3 regions of the Metaplanococcus flavidus genome follow, and region 1 is predicted to be linked to each of the others. Evidence: riboswitches for the same ligand, from Rfam matches in the RefSeq annotation. Region 1 holds a riboswitch; each other region holds the start of a gene.
What was found. A riboswitch is a leader RNA that binds a small molecule or an ion and turns the genes downstream of it on or off. The one in region 1 is predicted to bind thiamine pyrophosphate.
Positions count from the first base shown of each region.

Region 2: linked by a shared signal. The riboswitch ahead of thiT (energy-coupled thiamine transporter ThiT) and the one ahead of tenI (thiazole tautomerase TenI) in region 1 are both predicted to bind thiamine pyrophosphate.
Region 3: linked by a shared signal. The riboswitch ahead of ACFQ1X_RS16310 (YkoF family thiamine/hydroxymethylpyrimidine-binding protein) and the one ahead of tenI (thiazole tautomerase TenI) in region 1 are both predicted to bind thiamine pyrophosphate.

Region 1 covers NZ_JBHTKI010000022.1:224,818-229,082, forward strand. The annotation lists gene ACFQ1X_RS14625 (MoeB/ThiF family adenylyltransferase) at 1-296, opposite strand, end outside; gene ACFQ1X_RS14630 (thiazole synthase) at 293-1,060, opposite strand; gene thiS (sulfur carrier protein ThiS) at 1,062-1,265, opposite strand; gene thiO (glycine oxidase ThiO) at 1,262-2,404, opposite strand; gene tenI (thiazole tautomerase TenI) at 2,435-3,043, opposite strand; TPP riboswitch at 3,153-3,253, opposite strand; gene ACFQ1X_RS14650 (biotin transporter BioY) at 3,387-3,956, shown strand.
Region 2 covers NZ_JBHTKI010000009.1:40,457-44,721, reverse strand. The annotation lists gene ACFQ1X_RS08120 (aminopeptidase) at 1-89, shown strand, start outside; gene ACFQ1X_RS08115 (SGNH/GDSL hydrolase family protein) at 102-1,052, shown strand; gene ACFQ1X_RS08110 (hypothetical protein) at 1,098-1,244, opposite strand; gene ACFQ1X_RS08105 (M20 family metallopeptidase) at 1,314-2,387, opposite strand; TPP riboswitch at 2,527-2,626, shown strand; gene thiT (energy-coupled thiamine transporter ThiT) at 2,721-3,296, shown strand; gene map (type I methionyl aminopeptidase) at 3,677-4,265, shown strand, end outside.
Region 3 covers NZ_JBHTKI010000051.1:11,790-16,054, reverse strand. The annotation lists gene ACFQ1X_RS16320 (ABC transporter ATP-binding protein) at 1-654, opposite strand, end outside; gene ACFQ1X_RS16315 (ECF transporter S component) at 647-1,228, opposite strand; gene ACFQ1X_RS16310 (YkoF family thiamine/hydroxymethylpyrimidine-binding protein) at 1,221-1,832, opposite strand; TPP riboswitch at 1,943-2,048, opposite strand; gene ACFQ1X_RS16305 (IDEAL domain-containing protein) at 2,507-2,830, shown strand; gene ACFQ1X_RS16300 (M20/M25/M40 family metallo-hydrolase) at 3,118-4,265, shown strand, end outside.

The sequences.
Region 1 (4,265 bases):
ATAATCTCTACATCAGAATTGACCAGCATTAAACGGCTCTTAGCTGCCACCGCTTTTGGAATTCGTTGTTCTGCATCCTTTTCCGTATATAGCTGTTGTCGCTGAAGATTGCTCCATTCCACATAATCCCGGTCAACGATGGTGAGTTTTCCTATCCCTGCTCTAACCAGCATTTCTGCACTGCCGGCACCTAATGCTCCTGCACCGACAATTAAAACATGCTTCTTCTTTAATTTCTTTTGTCCCGCTATCCCAATCGGTTCAAAAAGTTCCTGTCGTGAGTATCTTTCGTTCACTTGTGGCTCATCTCTTCCACCGGACTACTCGGCGTAGCATATCGCCTTATCGGTATACGTCCAGCCTCATACCCGAGTCTTCCTGCTTGGATTGAAAGCTTCATTGCAAGAGCCATTTTTATGGGATCTTTCGCCCCGGATACTGCCGTGTTCAATAAGACTCCTGCTGCCCCCAATTCCATTGCAATGGCCGCATCAGAAGGTGTTCCAATCCCTGCATCGACAATGACAGGAACAGTTGTCTGTTCAATAATATATGATAAGTTTAAACGGTTGATAATTCCCTGACCCGAGCCAATGGGAGAGGCGCCAGGCATAATAGCATGACAACCTAATTCTTCAAGCCGTCTTGCGAGCAACACATCATCCGATGTATACGGTAAAACGGTAAATCCTTCTTTTAGCAGTTCTTCAGATGCTTTCAGTGTTTCAATAGGATCGGGCAGCAAAGTTTTTTCACAGCCGATAACTTCCACTTTTATCATGTCACAAAGACCCGATGCTCGAGCTAATTTCGCAATTCGGACTGCTTCCTCAGCACTCTTTGCTCCCGCTGTGTTGGGCAGTAACGAGTATTTTGCCAAATCCAACTTTTCAAGGAGGTTGGGTTGGCTGGCTTCAAAAATATTCATTCTCCGAACGGAAAAAGTTAAAATCTCAGTACCCGAAACATCAATCGCTGCTTTTTGGGTATCAAAGTCAGGATACTTTCCCGTTCCCAGCAATACTCGGGAAGAATACTCAAAATTATTTATTCTCAACATGTTATCCGCCTCCTACAAAATGAACTAATTCGATTTTATCTCCTTGAGAAAGAAGAGTTTCATTATGTTTTGCTTTCTCCAGTATTTCATTGTTTCTTTCAACAATTATAACTTTCTGATTCAATTCAAAATACTGCAACAGGTCCACTATAGTTGTTGTTCCATTTGGTACGTCCACTTGGGTTCCATTTACTGTTAACTTCATTTACTCCACCTCTTGACGTTTCTGTTTAAGATTTTTCGATTTACATGAAATGGGTTTATATCAATGGAAGGGCGGGTTCCCACAATTAGCTCGGCCATCACTTTTCCAGTAATTGGAGATAGTAAAATCCCATTCCTGAAATGCCCAGTCGCGATGTACAGTCCTTGATAAGCCGGGTGTTCACCTAAATAAGGCAGCCCATCAGCAGTCTGTGGCCGAATCCCAGCCCACGCCCTTTCCCATTCGGCTGTAACTATAGAAGGGACGAGACTTTCAGCCTTCTTAACCAATGAGGAAAGCCCTTCTAAAGTGACTTGTTGGTTAAAGGTATAAGGTATGACTGTTGCTCCTACGACAATTCGTCCACCTTCTTTCGGGACAAGATAACAGCCTTCTGAAAAAACAGGTCCGGCCAATAGGGGTGTTTCCGACTTTACAGAAAAGCATTCTCCCTTTACCGGATAAGCTTCCAGGGACAATCCTGTAGCCTTCAATAATTTTTCGCTCCAAGCTCCTCCAGTCACCACCACTTTGTTGCTGAAAAAATCCCCCTCACTAGTGGCTACACCTGTCACTTTTCCTTCAGAGAAATAAAAAGAAGAAACTTCTACATGTTCTTTCAATACCGAGCCGAGTTCAGATGCAGATTTGATAAATCCCCATGTTAATCGAGATGCTGCTACTTGCCCGTCTCGTTCAAGATACATACCTCCCATGATTTCCTTTGTTAATGAAGGCTCTCTATTCCTTGTTTCCTCGACTGTGAGCAGTTGCGCGCCCTCCCCGTTCTTCTCATAGATTCGGGCATCCCTTACTTGGTTGGTTTGTTGCGTTTCAGTTAAAGCAACTTTTAAAATGCCCTGATTTTTTAATTCAATATCGATTCCACTGAGCATCTTCAATTCTTCAGCAATTCCACTAAACATCGCCCTGCTCTTCTTTGCCAACTGAAAAAGCGGACCTACACCGTCAAATTCCACTTGTGCACCCAACATCCCAGCCGCAGCTCCAGACGCTTTACTCGCAAAACGATCTTTTTCCAAAAGCAAAACCTTTAATCCTTCTTTTGCCAAGTTATATGCGATGGCGCCACCATTCACTCCGCCACCCACTAGAATGGCATCATATGTTTTGTTCACTAACCTTCCTCCAAACTGTTACGAATATCCTCATTCCTTTGTCAAAGACGTCCGATACGACTGTACGGTCTTTAAAGGATCTGCGTCTTCCAACACCCCCGACATCACAGCAATCCCCTTCGCTCCAGCTTTAACTACTTCGGGCGTAAGGTTCGGAGTAATTCCACCAATGGCAATCACTGGTATATCGACTGACTCAACTATGATTCTCAGGTGTTCAATTCCTCTAGGGGATAGACCTAGCTTCGATTGTGTCGGATAGATATGGCCAAAAAATAAAAAATCAGCTCCATTTTTTTCTGCTAATCGTGCTTCCTCAGCGGAGTGGATAGAACACCCCGCTTTTACATGCGGAAACGTTTTTTTTACAAGTTCGACTGGCAATGAGTTTGAAGCCAGTTGAATGGAATTGATATTTGCAGCCATTGCCACATCGATACGGTCATTCATAACTATTTTTGAACGTGGAACTTTTTTATCGATCAATAGTTGGATCAATTGGTATATATCTTTAGCACTTCTCGCTTTTTCCCGCAGATGGATAAAATCTATATAAGGATGAATTTGACTAAGAATGTCTGCTAGTTCCTCGGTCCTTTGATTGCCCGTAGAGATTAGATGCAGTTCCCCTGTTTTCATTTTTGCCTCCTTTATAGGTGCCTTGAAATTCAACGCCTGATAACAACGCTACTAAATAAAAAGAACCACCCCGACGTCGGAGTGGTTTTATAGTATCCCTAATAGAAACAGCATACAGTAACCACTTCCCTACGCTAGTCTCAACTAGATCAGGTTCAAAGGGTCCGGATTATATCCGTCTCAGTCTAATGGACTCCCCTAGTGCTTTAATTATTCAGTTTTTTAGTATATCTACAAACAGCCTAACACCTCTAGAAATATTTATCTAGTCATTATAAGAACTATGATACCATATAAGTTAACCTTTATTTAAATAAGGTTAACACAATTGAGGGAGGATAAAATGACAGAATCTAATTTCAAATTGAGAATGATGATTATTACAGCTTTATTTGCAGCAATCATCGGAATACTGGCACAGGTGACAATCCCACTGCCTTTAGTCCCGATCACAGGACAAACACTTGCAATCGGTTTGGCCGCAACAATTTTAGGGGCCAAATACGGAACTTTATCTGTTGTAGTTTATTTGGGGTTGGGTGCAGTTGGCATCCCTGTTTTTGCTCAAATGTCAGGTGGACTCGGTAGCTTATTCGGACCGACCGGCGGATATCTAGTCGGTTTTATTCCGACCGCTTTCAGTATTGGTTATTATCTCGAAAAAACGAGTTTTACGTTTATCAATGCCATAATTGCCAATGTCATCGGTATGTTTATGGTATTGACTGTGGGAACTGCCTGGTTGAAGATTTTCGCCAATCTTTCGTGGACCGGAGCATTAATGGGTGGATTTGTCCCATTCATTTTAGTCGGCCTTATTAAAGCTGTGCTTGCCGCTTGGATTGGAATCTCAGTAAGACATCGTTTGAAATCCGCTGGTCTTTTATATTTAGAAGACAAAAAAGCACTTTAGGTTAGCTATTGTAATCCTTAATAAGAATACAACATACATAAAAAGAGAAAGAAGAAGGGTTTTGTTCCGACTCTTCTTTCCCTCTTTCTGAGAGCGTAAAATATCTTGTGTAAATGAATAAATAGAAAAAGGAAGAGACGGAAAATAATTATGTGTAAATTAATCAATGAATAGTTAACGTAACGCATAGTTTGTTCACTTAAGTATATTTTACGAAAGTTTTTATTTATAAAACCCTATTTATTCCAGCATGATATATTGTGAATTTTTGATGCAATTAAATAGTACTGCATTATCTGAATAAATTTT
Region 2 (4,265 bases), on a different contig from region 1:
TGATCGGCAGTGCGGAAATGGATATTGATGGCATCACAGCAGACGGTTCGAAGATTCCGGTTTTCCGTAAAGGCAATTGGGCATTCTAAGAGGTGAAGAAAATGAAGAAAACAGCAGCAATGGTGCTGGCTTTATTGCTGGCGGTAAGTATGATGGATACGGCAGCAGCCGAGGTGAAAATTCCTGCTGTCTATATCGCGCTGGGTGATTCACTGGCTGCGGGGCAGACACCGGAAAGCCAGATCGATACGGGGTATGCCGATCTGATCGCCCAGGAATTGGGCCGCAATCAGCCGGTCGCATTGTTTTCGAAAGATCTCGCTTTTCCAGGGTTTGCAACTCAAGATGTTCTGGAGCGGGTGAAAGAAGAAGAAACGCAGGAAGTCCTTGCTTCTGCCAATATTATTACGCTGTCTGCAGGAGCAAACGATCTGCTGCGATTGGTGCAAGCCAATCCCGCTGACGGGTCGCTGCAATTTCAGCGGATACAATCTGATTTCGCACTGAATGGAGCACGCCAGAACATTGACGAAATTTTGAATGAATTGACTGTTGCCGCACCGAACGCTGATATTTATGTGATGGGCTATTATTTTGCTTACCCGCATGCGCGGGAGTCGCAGAAAGAAGGATTGGCGGAGCAAGTGGCAACATTGAATGAAATTCTGAGAAATGAAGCTGAGAAAGCCGGTGCGATTTTCGTATCGGTTGATGAAGCATTTGGTGAAAATGCGACTTCGAAAGTACCCAATCCGAACGATGTCCATCCGAATATTGAAGGCTACCAGGCAATGGCCAATCAATTCCTGGCACAATACCGCGGGGGCTGGACAATCGAAGACCGGGAACTCCCTGAACCGAATCCAATCAGTTTTGAAGAAATCATGGCGGGACAGGACCAGCCCACAGATGATAATGACGAACAAGCTGAAGACAGGGAAGAGACACCGGCTCCAGGAGCAGAGGAAGTGGAAGATGATGCAGCAGCCCTTCTGATGCCGAATCTTCAGTCAGGCTATCAGGCTCTCCGGACAATATTACCGATCATTTAGCCAAAAAAATCCCACTCCCTTCAATTAGGGAGTGGGATTTTTCGGTTATTTTTTAGATTGATTGTTTTTATACTGGTTTGTATTGGTCTGCGCATTTCCTTTGGATTTCTTTTTATTCATGAATTTCCGGATGATCGGATAAGCTATAGGACCATATTTAAGTGCTGATTTGAACAATCTACCTACTGCCATGTTAATCGCTCCATTCGTTTTAAAGATATTTTATAAATTCCCGTTTTAGGAATGATTTAAACATGCTATTCAAGTCATTGCATGGGCCAATAGAATATCTTTGTATTCATGGACACTGGAAATTTCAACGTATTCCGCGTTGCCGTGCCAGTCATCGCCTGTCGGACCAAATTCGATGGCACCTTCGCCACCATTCACCGCAGCATAATAGCGGGTATCCGCAGCACCGTGCTGGCCAAACAGGATGGCATCGTTTCCGGTAGTGCTTTGTATACTTTTCTCCAAGGTTTTGATGTACGGGTTTTCATCGGTCGTGGTCAGCGCAGGTGTTGTTGCAGAACTCGATTTGTAATCAAAATCGATATCGAGCGTTTCGCCGAGTTCGACCATCTGGCGCGTAATTTCCTGGGGATCCTGGCCGGGCATAAAGCGGATGTCGTATGACATTTCACAGATTTCCGGAACCATATTATAGCGTTCACCAGCTTTGATGATTGCGAGATTTACAGAAGGCTGCTCGTAATATTCCGTCGATTCTTTTCGAAAAGGGAGTTCCGCCATGGCCATATGATATTTCATGGCCCGTTCAATGGCGTTTATGCCTTCCCAAGGTCTGCTGCCATGTGCCGGCTTGCCTTTGAAAACCATATCCATATGCAAAATGCCTTTTGACTGCAGACCGACTTTCAAGCCGGTCGGTTCGCCGCAGATGACAAAATTTCCACTGTACCCTTGGGAAACAAGCCATTCTGAAGTATTGTGTCCGCCAATTTCTTCATCGGTTACGAGATGGAGCTGAACTTCCCGGGACAATTTTTCCGCATCCAGTTCGGTGAATGCCTGCATCATTGCTGCCACGCCAGCTTTCATATCCGCTGAACCTCGCCCATACAAACGGCCAAGCTCTTCCATAGGGCTGAATTGGTCTTCGTGGCCTGGCACGACATCGACGTGACCATTCCAGATCAGTTTTTCATCGCCATGTCCTTTAGAGGCAGTCAGCATCAAAAATCCGTTATTGTCATGGATTTGGACCCTTTCTCCTCTTTGTTCGAGCCACCGAGCGCAAAATTGGAGCGCTTCATTGGCGCCTTCTTTCGTATCACTTTTAATTTTAATCAGATCTTTCAATAATTCAATCATATAAATACAGCAGCACTATTCGCTGCCTCCACCGCCTTTCTGAAACATTTACTTTCACAATACCCTAATGACTTAAGGTAAAACGAACTTGCATCCCTTCTTTTTGTTCGTTACAATACAGATGAAACAAAAAAACTGTATACACCACAAGGGGAGCAATTGCTGAGAGTGAACGAGAACGTTCTTACCCTTTGAACCTGTAAGTTAATACTTGCGCAGGGATGTGGATGGAAACCTGCCCTTACGCGGCGTCAGGATCTATCCTGGCGCCGCTTTTTGTGTGGTTTTTATTGGCGGCCCTTCTGGTGATGTGCAAACACATAGGAGGATTTTATGAGGAATAAAAAATTATTGCTGATGCTCGAAATTGCGATTTTCGGCGCACTCGGCTATGTACTGGATTTTATTGCGTTCAGCATGCCACAGGGAGGATCTGTCAGTCTGGTCATGATTCCGATCGTGCTGATGGCGTTTCGCAGAGGAATAGGCGCAGGTCTCCTGACTGGACTGGCGGTCGGCTTGCTGCAGGTTGTCACAGGACGAGTTTATATCGTTCCCTTATCATTCGGTTTCGCATTTACTCAGGTGACACTGGATTATATTGTGGCGTTTGCAAGCGTAGGCTTTGCGGGCATGATGAGAACCGCTTATTTTAAGAATCTGCGGGACGGCCTGAAAGGAAAAGCTGTTTCCTGGATTATAGCCGGTGCATTTATCGGTGCATTCCTGCGCTATATTGTCCACGTTATTGTGGGAATCTGGTTCTTCCGTGAATTTGCCACTGGCAATGTTTATCTGTATTCGTTCGGATACAATGCGACTTATATGATTCCGGCATTTCTGCTGACGGCGTTTGTCTGTTCGATTCTGTTTATTGCAGCGCCAAGACTGGTCGATGTGAAAGAATAAAAGTGGAAGGCTATCTTATGATAGTCTTCTTTTAGTTTGTTAAGAAAGAAAAATATAAACCGATATTGCGCAAAACAGCTCCGCTTGCCAAAACCCGTGCTCCTGCATCGCTCCGCTAGCTTCGTCGCAAAGACTCGGCCGAATTACCTTCGGCCAACTCTTGGCTCGCGCTGAGCTAACTCGGGCTCGTTACACTTCGCCCGAGTGGATCTTGCACTTCGTCGGCATCCGCCTGCTCCCCGCGGAAAGCTTCCGTCTAGAACGCAATGGTTATAGAAGTTGAGGGTTTTTCGACAACCTTTTAGAAGGCTATCTTTATGATTGTCTTCTTTTCTTATGTTATAATTTTTTAATAGAAAAGCTTGAAAGAAGGGTATTTAATGATTGCAACTAATGAAAAAGATATTGAAATGCTGAAAAAAGCCGGACAGATGGTCGCGAAAATCCGTGAGGAGATGAGAGCTGCGACTAAACCGGGAGTAACAACGAAAGAAATTGATGAACTTGGCGGTCGCCTGTTCGAGGAATTGGGCGGTGTATCAGGGCCGAAATCCGAATACGATTTTCCTGGGTTTACGTGCATCAGCGTAAATGAGGAAGTCGCTCACGGCATTCCGGGAAAACGTGTGATTCAGGAAGGCGACATCGTGAACATTGATGTTTCCGGATCATTGGAAGGCTATTTCTCTGATACAGGAATATCATTTGTCGTCGGAGATAATCATCCTGAAAAGGAAAAAATTTGTGAAGCAGCTGAACGAGCCTTTGACCGGGCGATGACAAAAGTCAAAGCCGGTTCGAAATTGAATGGAATCGGCAAAGCGGTTGAGCGTGAAGCGAAAGATCAGGGGTTGTTCGTGATCAAAAATCTTACCGGCCATGGCATCGGTAAATCATTGCATGAAGCGCCTCAGCACATCCTCAATTATTACGATGCATGGGAAACGACTATCCTGAAAGAAGGAATGG
Region 3 (4,265 bases), on a different contig from region 1:
TGCAATTTCGCGGTCAAAGAATGTTCCCCAACTGTCGAGACGGTGTTCAACGGCGATGATGGTCAGGTTGAAAGTTTTTTGCAGCCCGTCGAGCCAGGATATGAAATCTTTTGCAGTCAGTGGATCTAAATGTGAAATCGGCTCATCAAGCAACAGGACTTCAGGGTCCATGATCAATGCGCAGGCGGTTGCGACGCGTTGTTTCATTCCGCCTGACAGGGTTTGAATGGTGGTATTGCTCAGGTGGGACAATCCGGTCATTTCCAAAACGTCCCGAATCTGCTCTTCCATTTCTTTAGCTGGCGTGTTCAGGTTTTCGAGAGTGAATGCGAGTTCTTCTTCTACAGTCGGCATACAGAACTGCGAATCGGGGTCCTGGAACACGGTGGCGACGCGGTGGTTGATCTCACCGGGTCTATAAGATTCAGCAGCTTTGCCGAATAAAAGAATTTCACCTGCCACAATGCCATCGCAATTTTCCGGGTATAGCCGGTTCATTAAATAGAGCAAAGTCGATTTGCCAGAGCCGCTCGGACCGGAAATCGCGACCCGTTGTCCGCGTTCGATGCCAAACGACATCGACGACAGAGTGGGTTCCCGATCATCCGGATAGCGAAAGGTGACGTCCTTCATGGAAAGGATGCTATTAGGCATTGGCATCACGCGGCTGGGTTTGGGCAATCGCGTAACCGCGCAGGGAACCGGTCGCGAGCAGCGCATCGCCGATGTATTTGCCGCCGATCCCCGCAATGATCGCGCCGCTTAATACACGCAGTGTAAACATCAGCGCTACAAAAGAAGGATCCAGTGCCGCATAGCCGGAAACGAAATAACCGTAGATGAAACTGAATACAGCGGCGCCAATACCGGCAAGCATAAAGACGAATATATTGAAATGGCGGTAACGTGTGACCGCAAACGCCGCTTCGGCGCCAAGCCCCTGGATGACGCCGGACAGGATGAGTCGGGGGCCGACCGCGTTGCCAAGCATGACTTCGATGATAGCAGCCATCGTTTCGGGTATCACTGCCGCACCTGGTTTGCGGATGATGTGCATACAGATGATCGACACGATGAACCAGATACCGAACATCCATTCATAGGCGATGGGGCCAATCAGGCCGGCCCAGATATTGCCGAGATGGATGAATAACAGATAGACGATGCCGAACACGACACCGAACAGCGACATTAAGACGATTTCCTTCAGTTTCCAGGTGTTAAGCATTGGCTTTGCCTCCGTCCGAATTCGTGTGTGACGGGCTATTGATGCTCATCGATACCGTCATGATGAGGTGGCGATGCTGATCGGAGCGGGCATGAGTAAACGATTCTTCATAAAACGCGAAGACGTCATGGATATCACCGTGGATACCGCTGGCGTAATGCATCGAGTCATTCCAGACACCATGTTCTTTAGCGCGTTCGACTTCTTTATAGATAACGCTCATATAATCCGGGTTGTTCATCGGATACAGCGCGAACTGGGAAGAGACATATTGTTTCGTATCATCCGTGTTCAGCAGAACATCGTCTTTATCGAGATAGACATCACCTGATGTGTCTCCCGGACAACCGATGGAGAAGGTGCCGTTTAACGCCACGTGTTCTCCCGTTTTCGCCGCGTGCAAAGTCAGTGCTTTTGCGACGTTGAAGACGTGGTTCTGTTTGCCGCGGATAACGCTGGAGACGTCGTCGGTGTCCATCCAGACATTCGAGGTGTCCGTTCCGTTCAACGCCCCTTTGATGATTTTGATGAAGTCGCCGCACATCGGATTGAGCGTGAAGCGGAATCCGACGATCGGGCTTGTGCCGCATTGCAATGGTTCCATAATAAAATTCCTCCTTAAAAATTTGCACAAAAATGGCCGCATCCGTGAAGATGCAGCCACTGTTCCATGCAAATTAAAAGGAGGTATTCGCTCCTGAAGATTTCGTTTTGCGGAAAGTCACCGCACTTCCTCACGCAGGTCCTAACCTGTTCGAGTCATAAGGGATCGGAGCTTTCGCTCGCATCTCAGCTAAAATAAGCACCCCCAGTGCAGAAAACGGTATGCGGTTTTTGTGTTCGGGTTGTCCCGATGGCTTCAGTGTAAATGAAGGTTGGAGGGAAGTAAAGGATAATTTAGACAGATGATATTCCGCAAAACAGCTTGCTTGCCTGGGGGCTTTAGCTATACAAGTTGAAAACAAGTGCTCCTGCATCGCTGCGCTGCTTCGTCGCAAAGAGTTGACCATCGCAGGCTTCGGTCAACTCTTCGCTGTTTTGCTCCATATCATTTATAAAATCATTTACACAAATGTAGATAAAAAATGTCATAGCAGCAAATAACTAATTCATTTATCCTGAAATCAGAGCATATATATTGAGTTCTCTTCCATAGAAGAGTAATATTCGATTTACCCACTTTAATGGGTAAGAGTCATTTAATAGGGTATTGATGGTAATAGAGCATAGATAAATTTCAAGTTTCTATAAAATAAATTAAAAAGCAGGTGTTCTGATATGAATGAAGAGAAAACAATTTTAAAAACCACTGATTGGGTTAAAGGGACTTCCATTAAAGGTGAAATGGTAATTGGATTTATTGATTCGATGAGCATGGTGCAAGGCGCTGTATATGTAACGGTTGCCGAAAGCGATAATGAAGAAATTATTGGCATGACGATTCCATTGGCAGTCAAGCAGGTTGAGAGTTTGCAGCAAACGGCACCGAAAGATGCAGCGCAGCTTGAGTATCTGATTGATCTGGCTTTGCAGACTGGTGACAAAGAGTGGTTTAAAGAGTTGACTGCAGAGTTGAATGGGAAAGAGCAGGCTGTAAAGTAAGCTAATTGAAATGAAAAATTATATATTTTTTTTAAGAGCTGCGGGTTAATTAGAGTGACCCAATAAAATGAGACAAGGAAAAAGCACCCCCAACGTCGTATGTAGTAACAACGACAAACTGGAGGTGTTTTTCTGTATGGGTTCAAAAAAGCGGTTCTATCCGGAGGAGATCAAACTAGAGGTCATTGAGATGAAATTGAATAAATCCTACCTCCCTGGAGCTGTGACATTCGTGTCACAGCTCCTATTTTATAATTAAGGCAATAACAGAAAGGGAGAGGATGCACATGCAGAACTTGAACCGATTATTTATTCGCCACGGATTTCTTGTAGAGGAAATTGAAGAAGGAAGATTTGATTGCCGGAAAGAAACGGAAGAGAACATGATGTTTTTGATAGAAACCTTGGATGAGCTTTTTGTGGCTTACACAAAGATCAAGGGTTTGTTGAAAATAGAAGAAACAGATATTGATGAAGAACGATGGCTTCGTGCGGTGGATTTCACATATAGAGGCCGAACCGAGATGCTGCAATTTGGTCCCGGAGTGGACATTCCCGGCATCAAAAATTTCGACACCTACATGGCAGGAATCATCCGCCAATTGAATCGATTGGGCCTGTCGACAACAAGTTGCTGCGATGGCCATGAAAAGAAGCTTCCTAGCATTTCCTTTACCAGAGATACGGATATAACAACCGTTGTTAAAGTGCTGACTGTCATCGGATTGCCGAATGTACATGTTCGAAATCACTCCATTAGTATAAGGGCGCCGCGAATCCAATTGCTCGATGCAGCTGAAGCATTAAGCACCTTTTCTCCGGAAGACCTGAAGAAGGATATTGAGGAATTGAAAAAGCAGTCATTTCTGATGGAGCTCGAAAGCTGCCTATCAATCGACGGTGATAGTGGAGACGAAGAAGACATTCGCGACTGGGTCCTAAGCAAACTCGTGAATCATGCAGACTCATTGGAAGTGGACAGCAAGGGCAATATTCTGGCTGTTAAGGTTTATGGGAGAGGAAAAGGACCGGTGATCTTATTGAATGCGCATCTGGACACCGTGTGCAGTTTTGATGAGGGCCGCGAGATCATAAAAGACGGCAACATCTGGTCCAGCAGCAGCGGCATTTTGGGCGCAGATGACCGGGCGGGTGTCGCCATCCTATTGGAAACACTGAAACGTCTGGATGCAAAGAACTTCAATGGGACCGTGAAATACATTTTCACCGTCGAAGAAGAAATCGGTCTCCTGGGAGCAAAGGGAGTCGAGGCGAATTTCCTGCATGATGTTGATGTTGCGTTTGTAATCGATCGAAGAGGCACAGGGGATATTGTGACTTCCTGTGGCGGTTATGAGAAATTCTGTGACGACTCATTTGGTGAATTCATCGAAGAAACTGCCAGCAACAACGGACTGCCGGGTTGGAAATGCAC